2 regions of the Labrys okinawensis genome follow, and region 2 is predicted to be linked to the other one. Evidence: riboswitches for the same ligand, from Rfam matches in the RefSeq annotation. Region 2 holds a riboswitch; the other holds the start of a gene.
What was found. Region 2 has a riboswitch for thiamine pyrophosphate ahead of thiB (thiamine ABC transporter substrate binding subunit). Riboswitches for the same ligand answer to the same signal wherever they lie in the genome.
Positions count from the first base shown of each region.

Region 1: linked by a shared signal. The riboswitch ahead of thiC (phosphomethylpyrimidine synthase ThiC) and the one ahead of thiB (thiamine ABC transporter substrate binding subunit) in region 2 are both predicted to bind thiamine pyrophosphate.

Region 1 covers NZ_CP178864.1:908,573-915,833, reverse strand. The annotation lists gene ACMDCR_RS04435 (aldo/keto reductase) at 90-1,082, shown strand; gene ACMDCR_RS04430 (AraC family ligand binding domain-containing protein) at 1,222-2,118, opposite strand; gene ACMDCR_RS04425 (DUF2000 family protein) at 2,142-2,549, shown strand; gene ACMDCR_RS04420 (ABC transporter substrate-binding protein) at 2,708-3,985, opposite strand; gene ACMDCR_RS04415 (YbaK/EbsC family protein) at 4,459-4,923, opposite strand; TPP riboswitch at 5,128-5,235, shown strand; gene thiC (phosphomethylpyrimidine synthase ThiC) at 5,327-7,183, shown strand; gene thiO (glycine oxidase ThiO) at 7,167-7,261, shown strand, end outside.
Region 2 covers NZ_CP178864.1:2,885,234-2,892,494, reverse strand. The annotation lists gene ade (adenine deaminase) at 1-848, opposite strand, end outside; gene ACMDCR_RS13440 (ATP-binding cassette domain-containing protein) at 959-1,588, opposite strand; gene ACMDCR_RS13435 (ABC transporter permease subunit) at 1,575-3,128, opposite strand; gene thiB (thiamine ABC transporter substrate binding subunit) at 3,205-4,206, opposite strand; TPP riboswitch at 4,273-4,387, opposite strand; gene ACMDCR_RS13425 (HAD family hydrolase) at 4,485-5,147, opposite strand; gene ACMDCR_RS13420 (ABC transporter ATP-binding protein) at 5,215-6,156, opposite strand; partial or broken gene ACMDCR_RS13415 (ABC transporter transmembrane domain-containing protein) at 6,248-6,883, opposite strand; gene mobA (molybdenum cofactor guanylyltransferase MobA) at 7,216-7,261, opposite strand, start outside.

The DNA of each region.
Region 1 (7,261 bases), 2.0 Mb from region 2:
ACAGCTTGTGCAAACTCCATCGGATTATCGCACGGAACAGTCTGCGGCATAATCCTTTCACTGGATCCAAACATCTTGGGAGTTTCGCCATGCAGATGCGTCAACTGGGCAAGACCGGCCCGCTTTCCTCCGCCCTCGGCCTCGGCTGCATGGGCATGTCAGGCATGTACGGCCCCTCGGAACGGGCAGAGAGCATCGCCACCATCCACGCCGCCCTCGATGCCGGCATCAACCTGCTCGACACCGGCGATTTCTATGGCATGGGCCATAACGAGATGCTGATCGGCGAAGCACTGAAGGGGGTTCCCCGCGACAAGGTAGTCCTCTCGGTCAAATTCGGCGGCCTACGCGATCCCGCGGGCGGCTGGACCGGTTTCGATGGCCGTCCTGCCGCGGTGAAGAACTTCCTCGCCTATACGCTGCAGCGCCTCGGCGTCGATCATATCGACATCTACCGTCCGGCCCGTCTCGATGCCAACGTACCGATCGAGGATACGGTGGGCGCCATCGCCGACATGGTGAAGGCGGGCTATGTCCGGCATATCGGCCTCTCGGAGGTCGGCAGCGCAACCATCCGCCGCGCCGCCGCGGTGCATCCAATCGTCGACCTGCAGATCGAATACTCGCTGATCTCGCGCGGCATCGAGGACGGCATTCTCGCCACCTGCCGCGAGCTCGGCATCGGCATCACCGCCTATGGCGTGCTCTCGCGCGGGCTGATCAGCGGCCACTGGCAGAAGGACAGCGCCGGGCAAGGCGATTTCCGCGCCTTCAGCCCTCGCTTCCAGACCGGAAACGTCGACCAGAACCTCGCTCTGGTCGAGGCGCTTCGCAAGGTTGCAGACGCGAGGAAGGTGAGCGTGGCGCAGATCGCCATCGCCTGGGTGGCTGCGCAGGGCGAAGACATCGTGCCGCTCGTCGGCGCCCGTCGCCGCGACCGCCTCGCCGAGGCTCTGGGCGCCCTCGACGTGACATTGACACGGGATGATCTTGCCGCCATCGAGGCCGCCGTGCCGAAGGACGCCGCCGCCGGCACGCGCTATGCCGCCGCGCAGATGGCCCATCTCGACAGCGAGCACTGACGGGGAGGACGCCCCTGGGAGCGCGGACGTCTCGTCTGCTCCTGAAACGGTTGCGATACAAGTAAGCGCGATGCGATTGTCAACAGCAGCATCGCGCTTGCTTGCGTGACCTTTGCTTCAAGAGCGGATCGTCCGACACTCACTTGAGTGTCGGAGGGACGTCCGCACTCCCTGCAGTCAAGTCGGCCCAGCGCCCGGGCGTGAGGCCGAAGGCCTTCTTGAAGTGGCGGGTCAGGTGGCTCTGGTCGGCAAAGCCGGTGGCCGCGGCGATTTCCGCCAGGGGTTCGCCGGCCTCGATCATGGTACGGGCCTGGCCGAGACGGCGCATCAGCAGGAAGCGATGCGGGCTGGTGGCGAAGGCCCTGCGGAAATGGCGGTAGAGCGTGAAGCGGTCGAGCCCGGCGACATCCTCCAGCTCCTCGGAGCGCACCGCCTCCAAAGCATGGGCTTCCAGGTAATCGCGCGCCCGCTCGACCTGCCGCAGAGCGAGCGGCCCCAGCGGTTTGAGGGGCTGGCCGGCGTGACGGGCGAGCCCCCTCGCGATGCGGGCGACAAGATCGTCGGCCGCGAGATCCTCAAGCCCTTGATCGAGAGGTCCAAGAAGGGACAGGATCTCGTCGCGCAATTCAGGATCGTCGAAGACCGGCTGGTGCACGAAGGGCAGGCCCGCTCCGCCCTCGCCGAGGCCGCGCAACAGCAAGGATGGTTCGAGATAGATCATGCGGTAGTGCAGGCCAGCCTCGGTGCCAGCGCCGCCGTCATGCACCTCGTCGGGATGCAGCACGATGACCTGGCCGGGCAGGCTGACGCGCGAGGCGCCGCGATACTGGAATGTTTGCACCCCGCCCAGGGTGACGCCCACGGCATAGGTGTCGTGCCGGTGCAACTCGAAGACCCTGCCCTGGAAATACGCCTCGATACGTTCGATGCCGGGCAGAGCGGGCGCGGTACGAATGCTCTCGGCGCTCTCACACAAACGTTCAAGACCGTGGAAGGCCTGCCGCTCTAAAGCATGCGGCCTATCGCCCGACGGCATTGGAGCCTCGAAAGTAACCATCCATGTTCGATACTAAATTTACAATCGTATTGCGAGACGATCTTGCCCCCTGGCAGGCGCTCAACGTCACCGCCTTCCTCACCAGCGGCGTCGTCGCCGGGGCTCCCGAGATCATCGGCGAGCCCTATCGCGACCGCGCCGGCCATTTCTACAACGCCCTGTCGGCCCAACCCGCCATCGTGCTCGCCGCTGACGCCGCAACCATGGCGACGATCCATCGCCGCTCGCTGGAGCGCGGCGTGCGCACCTCGCTCTATATCGAGGAGATGTTCGCAACAGGCCACGACGCTGCCAACCGCGCGGTCTTCGCCGAACATGCGCCCGAGGACGCCAGGGTGGTGGGGATTGCGCTGCGGACGGACAAGAAACTCGTCGACAAGATCACCAAGGGCGCGAGGATGCATCCGTAGGGGAGTGAGAAGATATATCGAAGAGCGCGACGCAAAGCCTTCCCCAGCTTCGTGGTGGAGGCTCGCGTTGCACCCTTTAGACCAGTGCCTATGCCTACAATGAGCCACCTCCCCTCGTCAGAAAGGCGGCCACTCCTTTAATTATTTAGCCAGCTCCATTATTTCTTTTTCTTCGCTACCAATTCCTTGGCATAGTCGTTGAGCTCATCCAGGCTGCCCTTCACATCCGTCCGGGTGCCGGCGATCAGTTCTTCGAGTTCGATGCCCCAGCGGTCGCCCAGGGCCGGCCAGTCGGCGTCCTGCCAAAAGTTCACGGCGGTGACCTTGGCGGTGTCCGAGAGCGCCTTGGAAAGGTCGGCACTGAATTTCTGGTTGAATGCCGGGCTGGTCAGCACGCTGGTGCGATTGAGGCCGCCGAAATTGCCGGCGTCGAGATTGCGCTGCTCATTCTCCTTCGAGGTCGCCCAGGCGATGAAAAGACCGGCGCATTTGCGCGCATCATCGTCCTTGTTGCCCTTCACGCCGATGGCAAGGCCGTGGGCATAGCCGCCGCCGGTCAGTGGCGAAGGCGGGGCGGCAAAACCGACCTTGTCCGTCACCTTGGAGACCTTGGGATCGAGGGCGAGGGCGCCGAGCGGGCTCGATTCGATCAGCAGCGCCACCTGGCCGGAAAGGAAGGCGCCGGTCGATTCATCCCAGCTGCCCGTCTTGGTGCCGGGAGCGGAATATTTGAACAGATCGAGATAGGTCTGTGTGGCCTTCACGCCGGCATCGGAATCGAAGGTCGGCTTGTCGCCGTCGAACCATTGCCCGCCGAAACCTTTGAAATAGGGCATCCAGCGCCAGACATTGGCACCCGAACCGCGCTGTCCGCGCAGGGCGATGCCATAGACGCCGTGATCGGGATCGTGCAGCTTCTTTACATCGGCGATCAGGTCATCGAGCGTCGTGGGTGGCTTCAAGCCGGCCTTGTCCAACAGGTCCTTGCGGTAGACCATGAGGTCGCCGCCGCCGGTGACCGGCGCAAAATAGGGCTTGCCATCGAAGGTCGCGACCTTCTGGCGGCCGGGATCGAAATCGGCGAAATCATACTCCTTGGGATAGTAGTCAAGGACCGGATAGATCCACTTCGAGGACGCAAAGAGCGCGACGTTCGCCTCATCGATATAATAGACGTTGTATTTGCCGATGGTGGAAGCATCCGCGCGGGACTTTGCGCGCCGGTCGTTCTCGTTGAGATAGTCGATCTGGAAGCTGGCGCCGCTCAGCTTCTCGAATTCATCCTTGTTTTTCTCGTTGAGAGCGAGACTGTCTTGAGGCTGAGCCAGCACGCGCACGGTATTCTTGCAAATGCCGTCAGCTTGAGCGGCGACTATGCCTGCGGCGAGAGCCATGACAGCACCCACAGCGGCGCCGTAGACCTTGGATTTGTTCATCAGCGTTTCCTCTATATATTCTGGTGCAGAGTAGGGTTAGCTCTGGCATTGCCTTACCGGCGTCCGGCTTCTGTGGCCGATATGCCTGGTAGGACGTAGGAATCTTGATTGAATTCTCAGCGCATCGAGATTTGACCCCTCGTTATGCCCACGACCACCGGCCGGGTGCTCCGGCCTGACCGTTAAATGTGGGACACTACCATACTACGAAGTCGGGCATTCCAGCGCAGAGGCCATAAAGGCAAGGCCCCGCAGTCGGCCAGTCGATGTCGGTAGAAGGGGCGCTCCCAATCGGAGCGCTTGCGCGTTTTCGCGACATTTTGGCAGAGTTTGATATGCGACGCCCCGGCCCGTCAAGGACTTTGGTCAAGCGCGGCTCTCAAGCGCCATCATTAGCAACCATGAAGGCAGATGGCTCCCGAGGCGCTACCGCGAGCAGGAGGGATTCAGGCAGTTTACGTCAACCGGTTCCTCTATGCCTTGACATGCGCCACGGTGCCGCCGGTCACGCGCACCAATTCGACCGGGGAGGTGCGGAAGGCATGGGTGGGCGAGCCCGCCGCGGCCCAGATCGGATCGAGCACCATCAAATCCTCATCGATCAGGATCAATGCGGGCGCCAGATGGCCGACAGGCGCCACCCCGCCGACGGCAAACCCGGTGACCTGTTCCACCCAGGCGGGATCGGCGCGTTCGATCTTGCGCCCGAGCGCCGTCCCCACCTTGGCGCGGTCGATGCGGTTGACGCCGGAGGCAACCACCAGGACGGGGGTCTCGCCGCTGCGGAAAATGATCGACTTGGCGATCTCGGCCTCTGTGCATCCCACCGAAGCCGCCGCCTCCGCCACCGTATGCGTGCCCTCTGCAAACTCTGTGATGGTATCGGGATGGCCAGCCGACAGCAGGGCCTGCCGGACACGATCGACGGAATGGGGCATGGGAGGACTCACGCGATGGGCGGAACAAGGTAGCCAAGAAGGGCCGCCCTTCCAAGACGGAGTGAGGATCGGAGGTCGATCACCGATCGACAATCTTGGAAACGTTGTGTTCGCAGGAAGGGGGAAATGTCGATCGGTGATCGACCCTCCAATCTCGCATCTCATCCCCCTCTGGACGCCAGGCGATTCCGGGTCTAGGCTGACAACCGTTCCGAGGGGTGTCCCGCGCAAGCGGGGCTGAGATGGCCCAGAGCCGAACTCTTCGAACCTGATCCGGGTCATGCCGGCGAAGGGACGGGAACTGCGGGCCTGGCATCAGGCCCAAGGACCAGGTTGCAATACCAGGGTCCGCCCAGACAATCGTCGCCCCGGATCTCCAACACTCGCTTCGAGGAGGAGATCCATGAACTACCAAGCCCCCAAAGACAAAACAGCTGCGCCGCAAAGCGTCACCACCGGGCCGATCCAAGGTTCGCGCAAGGTCTATGCCGCGCCCGCCTCGCATCCCGGGATGCGCGTGCCCTACCGCGAAATCTGCCTCGGCGATCCCGCGCTCGAGCCCGTGCGCGTGTACGACCCCTCCGGCCCCTATACGGATGATGGCGCGGCCATCGACCTGCAGCAGGGCCTGCCCGCCGTGCGCGACGCCTGGATCGCCGCCCGTGGCTTTGCCGCCATCGAGGGCCGCGCCGTCAAGCCCGAGGACAATGGCCATGTCTCGGCCGAACGCCTGGTGCAGCCTTGCCCGGCCGAACGCGTTCTGCGCCGCGGCGCTGACGGCCAGCGCGTCACCCAATACGAGTTCGCACGCGCCGGCCTGATCACGGAAGAGATGGTCTATGCCGCCTTCCGCGAAAACCTCGCCCGCGAAAGGGCGCTGGAGGGCGCTGCAGGGCGGAGAGCCGACGGTGAGGATTTCGGCGCCGCGATTCCCGACTTCGTCACGCCCGAATTCGTGCGCGACGAGATCGCGCTGGGACGGGCCATCCTGCCCGCCAACATCAATCATGCCGAGCTTGAGCCGATGGTCATCGGCCGCAATTTCCTGGTGAAGGTCAACGCCAATATCGGCAATTCCGCCGTGACCTCCGGCGCCGCCGAGGAGGTGGAGAAGCTTGTCTGGGCCACGCGCTGGGGTGCGGACACGGTGATGGACCTTTCCACCGGGCGCAACATCCACAATATCCGCTCATGGATCATCCGGAACTCTCCCGTGCCGATCGGAACCGTGCCGATCTACCAGGCGCTGGAGAAGGTGGACGGCGATCCGCTCAAGCTCGACTGGGAGGTGTTCAAGGACACGCTGATCGAGCAGGCCGAGCAGGGCATCGACTATTTCACCATTCATGCCGGCGTGCGCCTCGCCCATGTGCCGCTGACGGCCCGGCGCGTCACCGGCATCGTCTCGCGCGGCGGCTCGATCATGGCGCGCTGGTGCCTGGCCGGCCATCGCGAGAACTTCCTCTATGAGCATTTCGCCGACATCTGCGACATCATGCGCCGCTACGACGTCTCCTTCTCGCTCGGCGACGGCCTGCGCCCCGGCTCGATCGCCGATGCCAACGATGCCGCCCAGTTCGCCGAGCTTGAAACCCTGGGAGAGCTCACGAAGATCGCCTGGGACAAGGGGTGCCAGGTGATGATCGAGGGGCCTGGACATGTGCCCATGCACAAGATCAAGCAGAACATGGACAAGCAGCTCGCCGCCTGCGGCGAGGCGCCCTTCTATACGCTCGGGCCGCTCACCACAGATATCGCACCGGGCTACGACCATATCACCTCCGGCATCGGCGCGGCGATGATCGGCTGGTTCGGCACGGCGATGCTCTGCTATGTCACGCCGAAAGAGCATCTCGGCCTGCCCAACCGCGACGATGTGAAGACCGGCGTCATCACCTACCGCATCGCTGCCCATGCCGCCGATCTCGCCAAGGGCCATCCGGCCGCCCGCATCCGCGACGATGCGCTCTCGCAGGCGCGCTTCGATTTCCGCTGGGAGGATCAGTTCAACCTCTCGCTCGATCCGGATACGGCACGCGCCTTCCATGACGAGACCCTGCCGAAGGACGTGCACAAGGTCGCTCATTTCTGCTCGATGTGCGGGCCGAAATTCTGCTCGATGAAGATCACGCAGGATCTTCGTCAAGAGGTGCGCGACATGGAGGCGCTGGCCATGGAGAAGGCAGCAGCCGAAGGCATGGCGGCCAAGTCGCGCGAGTTCCTCGAACAGGGCGGAGCGCTCTATGTTCCGGCCGGGTAAGCGCGAGCACATCGCCGTGGTCGGGGCCGGCGTCGCCGGCCTCGTCGCGGCGCTGGAATGTGCTATGCGGGGCGCCGA
Region 2 (7,261 bases):
TCAAGATGTCCCTCCTCGGCGATATCGAGGGGGTTGCGGTCATCGGTGCAGAAAGCGAGATAGGGCGAATTCTTGAGCGTGATCAATTCGGCCAGGGCATGCAGATCCTTGGAGACCGAGCCCTCGCGGATCAGCAGCGTCATGCCCTTGGCGAGCTTCTCGCGCCCTTCTTCCGCCGTGGTGGTCTCATGGTCCGTGCGGATGCCGGCAGTGAGATAGGCGTTGAGATCAGTGCCGCGCAGAAGCGGGGCATGGCCGTCGATGTGGCGGTCCTGAAAGGCGATCAGCTTGGCCAGGCAGTCGGGATCGGCATTGATCACACCCGGAAAATTCATGAACTCGGCGAGGCCGATCACCTTGTCATGACCGGCAAAGGGCAGGAGGTCCTCGGCGCCGAGCCGCGCGCCGGACGTCTCCAGATGGGTGGCGGGCACGCAGCTCGACAGTTGCACACGCAGGTCGAGGGCGGTGTGGCCCGCCGATTCCAGGAAGAAGCGTATGCCATCCGCGCCGACGACGTTGGCGATCTCATGCGGGTCACAGATCGCCGTGGTTACGCCATGGCGCAGCACGCAGCGATCATATTCGGCCGGCGTTACCAGCGAAGACTCGACATGGAGATGGGTGTCGATGAAGCCGGGCACCGCGATCAGTCCGCGCGCGTCGATCTCGTGCCGGCCGGTATAGCTTGCATAGGTACCGATGATACGGTCGCCGCCGATAGCGATGTCGGTCTGCGTGAGATCGCCGCTCACGAGATCGAGAAGCCGCACATTCTTGATCACGAGATCCGCCGGCTCGGCACCTCGCCCCTGGGCGATCAGTCTGGCAAGCGCGCTGGCGTCCATGCGGGCGATTCCCTCTCTACGCAAAGAAGGAAGCTTAGACCTTGGCGTGTGCAGCGCAACAGCGACCGTGATCCCGCGCGTATCCTCACAAGCGATACGCTCGGAATGACCTACACGATCCGCCCGTCCGCCACGGTCAGGATCTGATCCGCCCGTCCCTCGATATCTTCGGGCGTATGGGTGGTCATCAGCACCGTCAGCCCCTTCTCGCGCCGCAGTGTATCTATGAGGTCGATCATGCCGGCGCGCATGGCCGGGTCAAGGCCGGTGAGCGGCTCGTCCAGCAGCAGCAGCGGGCGCGTGGTCAGCATGGCGCGGGCCAGTGCGACGCGCTGGCGCTGCCCACCCGAGAGCTCGGAAGGCAGGCGCTTCTCCAGCCCAGCGAGGCCGACATGATCGAGCATGGCGGAAATGGCGCCCCTGTCGGCCGCAGACAGCCTTAGCGACGGCGACAGGGCGAGGCCGGCATTCTGCAGCGCCGTGAGATTGGGCAGGAGATTGTGATCCTGGAAGACGATAGCGACCGGCCGCTGCGAAGGTTTCACCGGCAGGAGGTCTAGCCCCTCGAAGCTGAGGCTGCCGCTCGACGGCCTCTCGAAGCCGGCAATGGCGTGGAGCAGGGTCGATTTGCCACCACCAGAAGGACCGACCATCGCCGCCATGCTGCCGCCTGGGACAGAGAGGTCGTAGACACCCGTCCAATCATCGATGACGATGGTAAGCTTGTCAGCGACGAGCATGCCGGCCTCCCAGCCTGTCGGCCACCAGAAAGAGCACCAGCACCAGCCCGGCCAGCAGGGCAGCAATGCCATCGGCCTCCTCGATGCGGTAGGAGCCGAGCTTGGCGTAGAGCAGCGAAGGCAAGGTCACCAGCCCCTCCGAACCGAACAAGGCGACCACACCGAGGTCACCAAGCGACAGCGCCATGGCGAAGGCGAAGGCCGCGGTGGCCGAGGGCGCCAGCAGCGGCCACTCGATCAGGCGCAGCCTGGTCCAGCCGGTCATGCCGAAGCTTTCGGCGAGGCGTCCATAGCGGTCCTGGGCGAGCGCCATGGGCGGATCGACAAGGCGGTGCACGAAGGGCAGCGCCATCATGGCATTGACCAGGATCAGGGCCGGCGTTGCGATCAGATCGGCCGCACCGAAAGCCCGGGCGATGACATAGAGGCCGGCAGCAAAGGCGAGAGGCGGAATTGCCAGGGCCAGCAGTGGAGCCGAGGCCATCAGCCGCGCGGTCCGGGCCCAACCGGAAGCACCGAGGGTGGCGCGAGAGCGCGAGAGCAGCAGCGCTGCACCGAGAGCGAGCGTGGCGGCTGCGATCGCGACGGCGAGGCTGGTGCCGAGGGCTCGCGGCACCTGCGGGTCCAATCCGGCCAGCAATGACCTTCCGGCCCAGATCACGGCCAGCAAGGGTGGCACGATGAGAAGAAGCGCGATGACGAGCACGGCAGCGTCCATGAGGTGGAGCGCCATCCCCCGCCGGTCCGGCCGCTCGATGCGGCGGCCCAGCGCGGCGACCTCCGGCGTCGAGACCAGCAGGGGGGCTGCGAGCACCACAAGCACCACCATCGCGCCAATCTGGAGCAGGGCGAGCACGGCCGCACGGGCGAAATCGGCGTCGGAATGGATGGCCTGGTAGATCGCCACCTCGAAGGTCGCACTGCCTGGGCCGCCGCCGAGGGTGAGCGGGATGGCGAAGCTGGTGGCGCAGGCGATGAAGATCAGGAGGCCGAGTGCCGCCATGTCGCGCCGCAGCACTGGCCAGTCGATCAGGCGGAATACGGCGCCCGAGGGCAGGCCGAGGGAAGACGCCAGGCGCCAATGCTCGCCCGGTACTGCCTCCAGCGCGGCCAGGAAGACACGGGCTGCGAAGGCGCCGTTGAAGAAAACGTGGACTAGCAGGATGCCGGTGAGACCATAGATGGCGAGGCCGGGCAGGCCGATGGCGCCGAGGACGGCGTTGACGATGCCGACACGGCCGAAGATGCCCGCAAAGGCAAAGACGGCGACAATCGAAGGCAAGGCGGTGGCTACGCCGAAGAGTGCCAGCAGCAGGCGCCGCCCTGGGAAATGCCGCCGCGCCAGAGCCAGAGCCACCAGCGCGCCGAAGATCAGGGAGAACAGCGTCGAGAGCAGCGCCTGGTAGAGCGTGAAGCTGGCGATCGAGACGAGATAGGCAGCATTGCCCTGCCACGGTTCGCCGCCTGCCGCGAGAAAGAGGCTGGCGAGGGAGGCAAGGACAAGAGCAGCCAGGGCAGCGAGAAGGGAGAGACCGGACATTCAGGTTTGTGGTGTGACGCTGCAGAACGGGGGGCAACACCAGCGCACATAAGTTGACCTGCCGTACATCAACCCCTCACTTCGCCATGGCAGCCAGCCATTCGTCGATCCACGCCTTGCGGTTCTCGGCGAGCTTGGCGGGGTCCGACATCAGTGCCTTGGCGGGAACCGGCACGGCCTTGAAGCTATCAGGTAGGCCCGCGGCTGGGGTCTTGGCGGGAAACATCCAGTTGGTCTCGGGCAGCACGGCCTGGCCTTCGTTCGACAGCAGGAAGCTCAGGAACTGGCGGCCGAGATCCTGCTGCCTGGAGCTCGCTACCAGGCCCGCGACCTCCACCTGCACCTGATGCCCTTCCGGGAACATGGCGGCATGGTAGTTCGTCTTCTTCTCGACCTCGATGTGATAGGAGGGCGAGGTGGAGTAGGAAAGCACCATGTCCGCCTCACCCTTGAGGAAGAGGCCATAGGCTTCCGACCAGCCCGGCGTGACGGTGACGATGCGGGGCTTGAGCTGCTTCCAGGCGTCGGCCGCCTTGTCGCCATAGACAGCCTTCATCCAGGCGAGCAGCCCGAGGCCCGGCGTCGAGGTGCGCGGATCCTCGATCACCACTTTCGGGCCGTCCTTGTTCTCGACGAGCTCCTTCAGGCTGGCCGGCGGATTCTTCAGTTTGTCGCCATCATAGACGAAGGCGAAATAGCCCCAATCGAAGGGCACGAAGGTCTTGTCGGCCCAGGGCTCCGGCAAGGAAAGGCCATCGGTGGCCAAACCATGCGGCACGAACAGGCCCGACTTTTCCGCCTCCCCCATCAGATTGTCGTCGAGGCCGACGACGACATCCGCCTTGGTGGAAGTGCCCTCCAGCTTGAGCTTGGCGAAGAGCGCGCCGCCGTCATCGGCGGTCACGTAATTGATCGTGCAGCCACATTTGGCCTCGAAGGCGGTCTGCAACTGCTTGCCGGGGCCGTATTCGCCCGAGAAGCTTTCATAGGTGTAGACGGTGAGAGCCGGCTTATCCTGTGCGTGTGCCGCGGTGGCGAGCGCTGCCAGAGCGATGGCAGCCAGGAGTTTCTTCAGCATGAGCGTCCTCCAAATCGATAGGTGATCGAGACGGACAGCGAGAATGAAGAAAGGGCAGTGGAAGCATGCTGCTTCAAGGCTCATCCCTCCGCCGGTACGATCCGGATCAGGTTCGATGGGTTGGCCTAAAAGCACCGTGCTTCCCGCCTCTCAGCCCTTGCAGGCACCCCATGAGACAATCTGGTGTTAGCGCGTTCGCAGGGGGAGGGAAAGGCAATTCTTTGCCGGCTCGTGGGACGGGGATCGAAGGGGCGGACAAGATGTCCGCGCTCTCGCTATCAGGCGAGGCCGAGACGCTGCGCCGCGAAGGGCAGAAGGCGGGGATCCTCATAGTCGGGAATGGCGAGATCGACGCCTTCGGCCAGCATGGCGGCTTCGCTCATGCCCGTCGTCAGACCGACTACGCTGAGCCCCGCCGCCTTGCCGGCCGCGATACCCGAGCGGGAATCCTCGAAAGCGAGGCTGGTTGTGGCGCGACCTTCGAGATGTTCGAGGCCCGCCAAATAGGGATCGGGGAAGGGTTTGGGCCTCGCCACCTCGGCGCCGATGACAACGAGCGGAAAGCGCTTCACGAGGTCGAGGCCCCGAAGCTGGTGCTCGGCATTGGCCCGCGGCGCATTGGTGACAACGCCAACCGGCACGCCATTCTTGCCTAGCCAGTCGAGGAAAGCCGTCAGTCCCGTGGCCGGCTCGACCTTGACGAAGAGGCGGCGAAACATCGCTTCCTTATCGTTGATCAGCGCGAGCCCGGCTTTCTCGTCGAGGCCCTTGAGCAGGCTCTTCAGAAGCAGGCTGTTGGGCGAACCCATGACGTCGGTGCGGTAGGACTCCTCCGTGAGGTCGATGCCATGCGGCGAGAGCATGTGCTTCCACGCCTCGTAGTGCAGATGGTCGGCATTGACCAGGGTGCCATCAAGATCGAACAGGGCAACGGACTTCACGGAAACGGAGACCTTTCAAGGCGTTTTCAAGAAAAAGCCAATAGGCTTGTTCAATGAAGAAAATACGTCAAAGCAATAAGTTAGAGCGCATTGCGGCTAGTGACACCGAGATTTGCTCTACACCGGCGAGTTCGAGCTCTTCGCGGAACTGCACGGCGTGGAGATAGGCATAGCGCCCGCCGCGGGCGAGCAATTGCTCATGCGTGCCCTCTTCGACCACGCGGCCAGCCTCGATCACGCAGATCTTGTCGGCCTCCTGGATCGTCTGCAGGCGATGGGCGATGACGACGACGGTGCGTCCGGCGCACAGATCGTCGAGCGCATTCTGCACGGCCTGCTCGGATTCGGAATCGAGCGCCGCCGTCGCTTCGTCCAGCAGGATCATCGAGGCATCGCGCAGGATGGCGCGGGCGATGGCGATGCGGGCGCGCTGGCCGCCGGAGAGCTGCAGGCCGCGTTCGCCCACCTCGGTATCGTAGCCCCGCTCGAAGGCCTGGATGAAATCATGGGCATAGGCCGCCTTCGCCGCCGCCTCGATCGCTTCCTGCGAGGCGCCGGGATGGCCGAAGGCGATGTTCTCGCGGATGGTGCCTCCGAAGAGGTAGACGTCCTGGCCGACATAGGCCATCGCCTCGCGCAGGCTGCCGATCGAGACCTTGCCGATATCCTGGCCGTCGATGGTGATCACCCCCGATTGCGGCTCGTAGAAGCGCAGGATCAGGTTGACCACCGTCGACTTGCCGCCGCCGGACTGGCCGACCAGCGCCGTCGTCTTGCCAGCCTCGACATGGAGCGAGAGCTCGCGCAGCACCGGCTCGTCCGGCTTGTAGCCGAAGGTCACCCTGTCGAAGACCACGGTGCCGCCCTTCTTCACAAAGGCCGGCTTGGCCCGTTCGACCGCCCCCTCCCCGGCGGGCGTGTCCATGATCTCGTAGAACATGCTGACGCCCGCGATCGCGGCGTTGAGGCCGACATTGGTCTTGGCCAGCGCCTTGGACGGGGCGTACATGGCCAGGAAGGCGAACAGAAACGAGGCCAGCCCCCCCAAGCGTCAGTTCGCCATTCGTGATGCGCCAGCCACCATAGACGATCACCGCCGCCACGGCGACGCCGGCCATCGTGTCCATGATGGGATCGGCGCGGTAGGCCAGGCCGGCCATCTTGTTGGCCGCCGTCTGCGCCTCGAGGATGCCGGCTTCCATGCGCCGGCGCATGGCGTCCTCCATGCCGAAGGACTTCACCACGCGGATGCCCTGGGAGGTTTCCTGCAGGGTGCCGGTGATCTGGGTGGAGCTTTGATATTGCCGTCTCACCAGGCGCCCGACCCGGCGCGTGACATAGCGAAGCCCGAGGATCGCCGGCGGCATCACGATCATGGCGGTGAAGGCCAGCAGGGGATCGCGCACGAACATCACGACCACGAGCGAGATGACCTGCAGCACATTGGTGACCAAATCCACCAACAGGTTGGAAGCCCCGCGTGCGGAACTGGCAACAAAGCCGTTGGAGGTGACCATTTCGCTGGAATGGCGCGCCGTGAAATACGCCATGTCCTGCTGCACGACATGGTCGAACAGGCGCCTTTGGATGTTGGCGATGATGCTGTTGCCGATCCTCGCCATGATCGTATCCTTCAGGTAGCCCGATACGCCCCTGACCAGAAACACCACGATCGCCGCCACCGCCAGGCCGGCAATCGTGCGCAGGCTGACATCGCCCCCCAAGGCGCGGATCACCGGTCCGATCAGCCAGGCCAGCAGCCCCCCATCGCCGCTTCCACAGCGCCCGCCGCGATCGAGGCCGCATAGAATTTGAGATTGCGAACGCCCTCATCCCGGAACAGGCGCCGCAGCAGCGGGATCGCGTCAATGGGGATCTGCTTCGAAATATTGGTCTTGGTGGTGGAAATGACAACAACTCCCGTACTCGCGCGCGCTTCTAGCATTCACAGGGATGCAAGGCCAGTTTCTTGCAGGAAGGGCATTTCGGAGTGGCAGTCTCCGACTGCAGTTTTCCCTCCACCACGCGTGCCCGTTCCAAGAATGGTAGTCGGAGACGATCACCCCGCTCACGCCTGCGGCCAGCGCTCCAGCAGTGCCCTCGCCTGCACCATG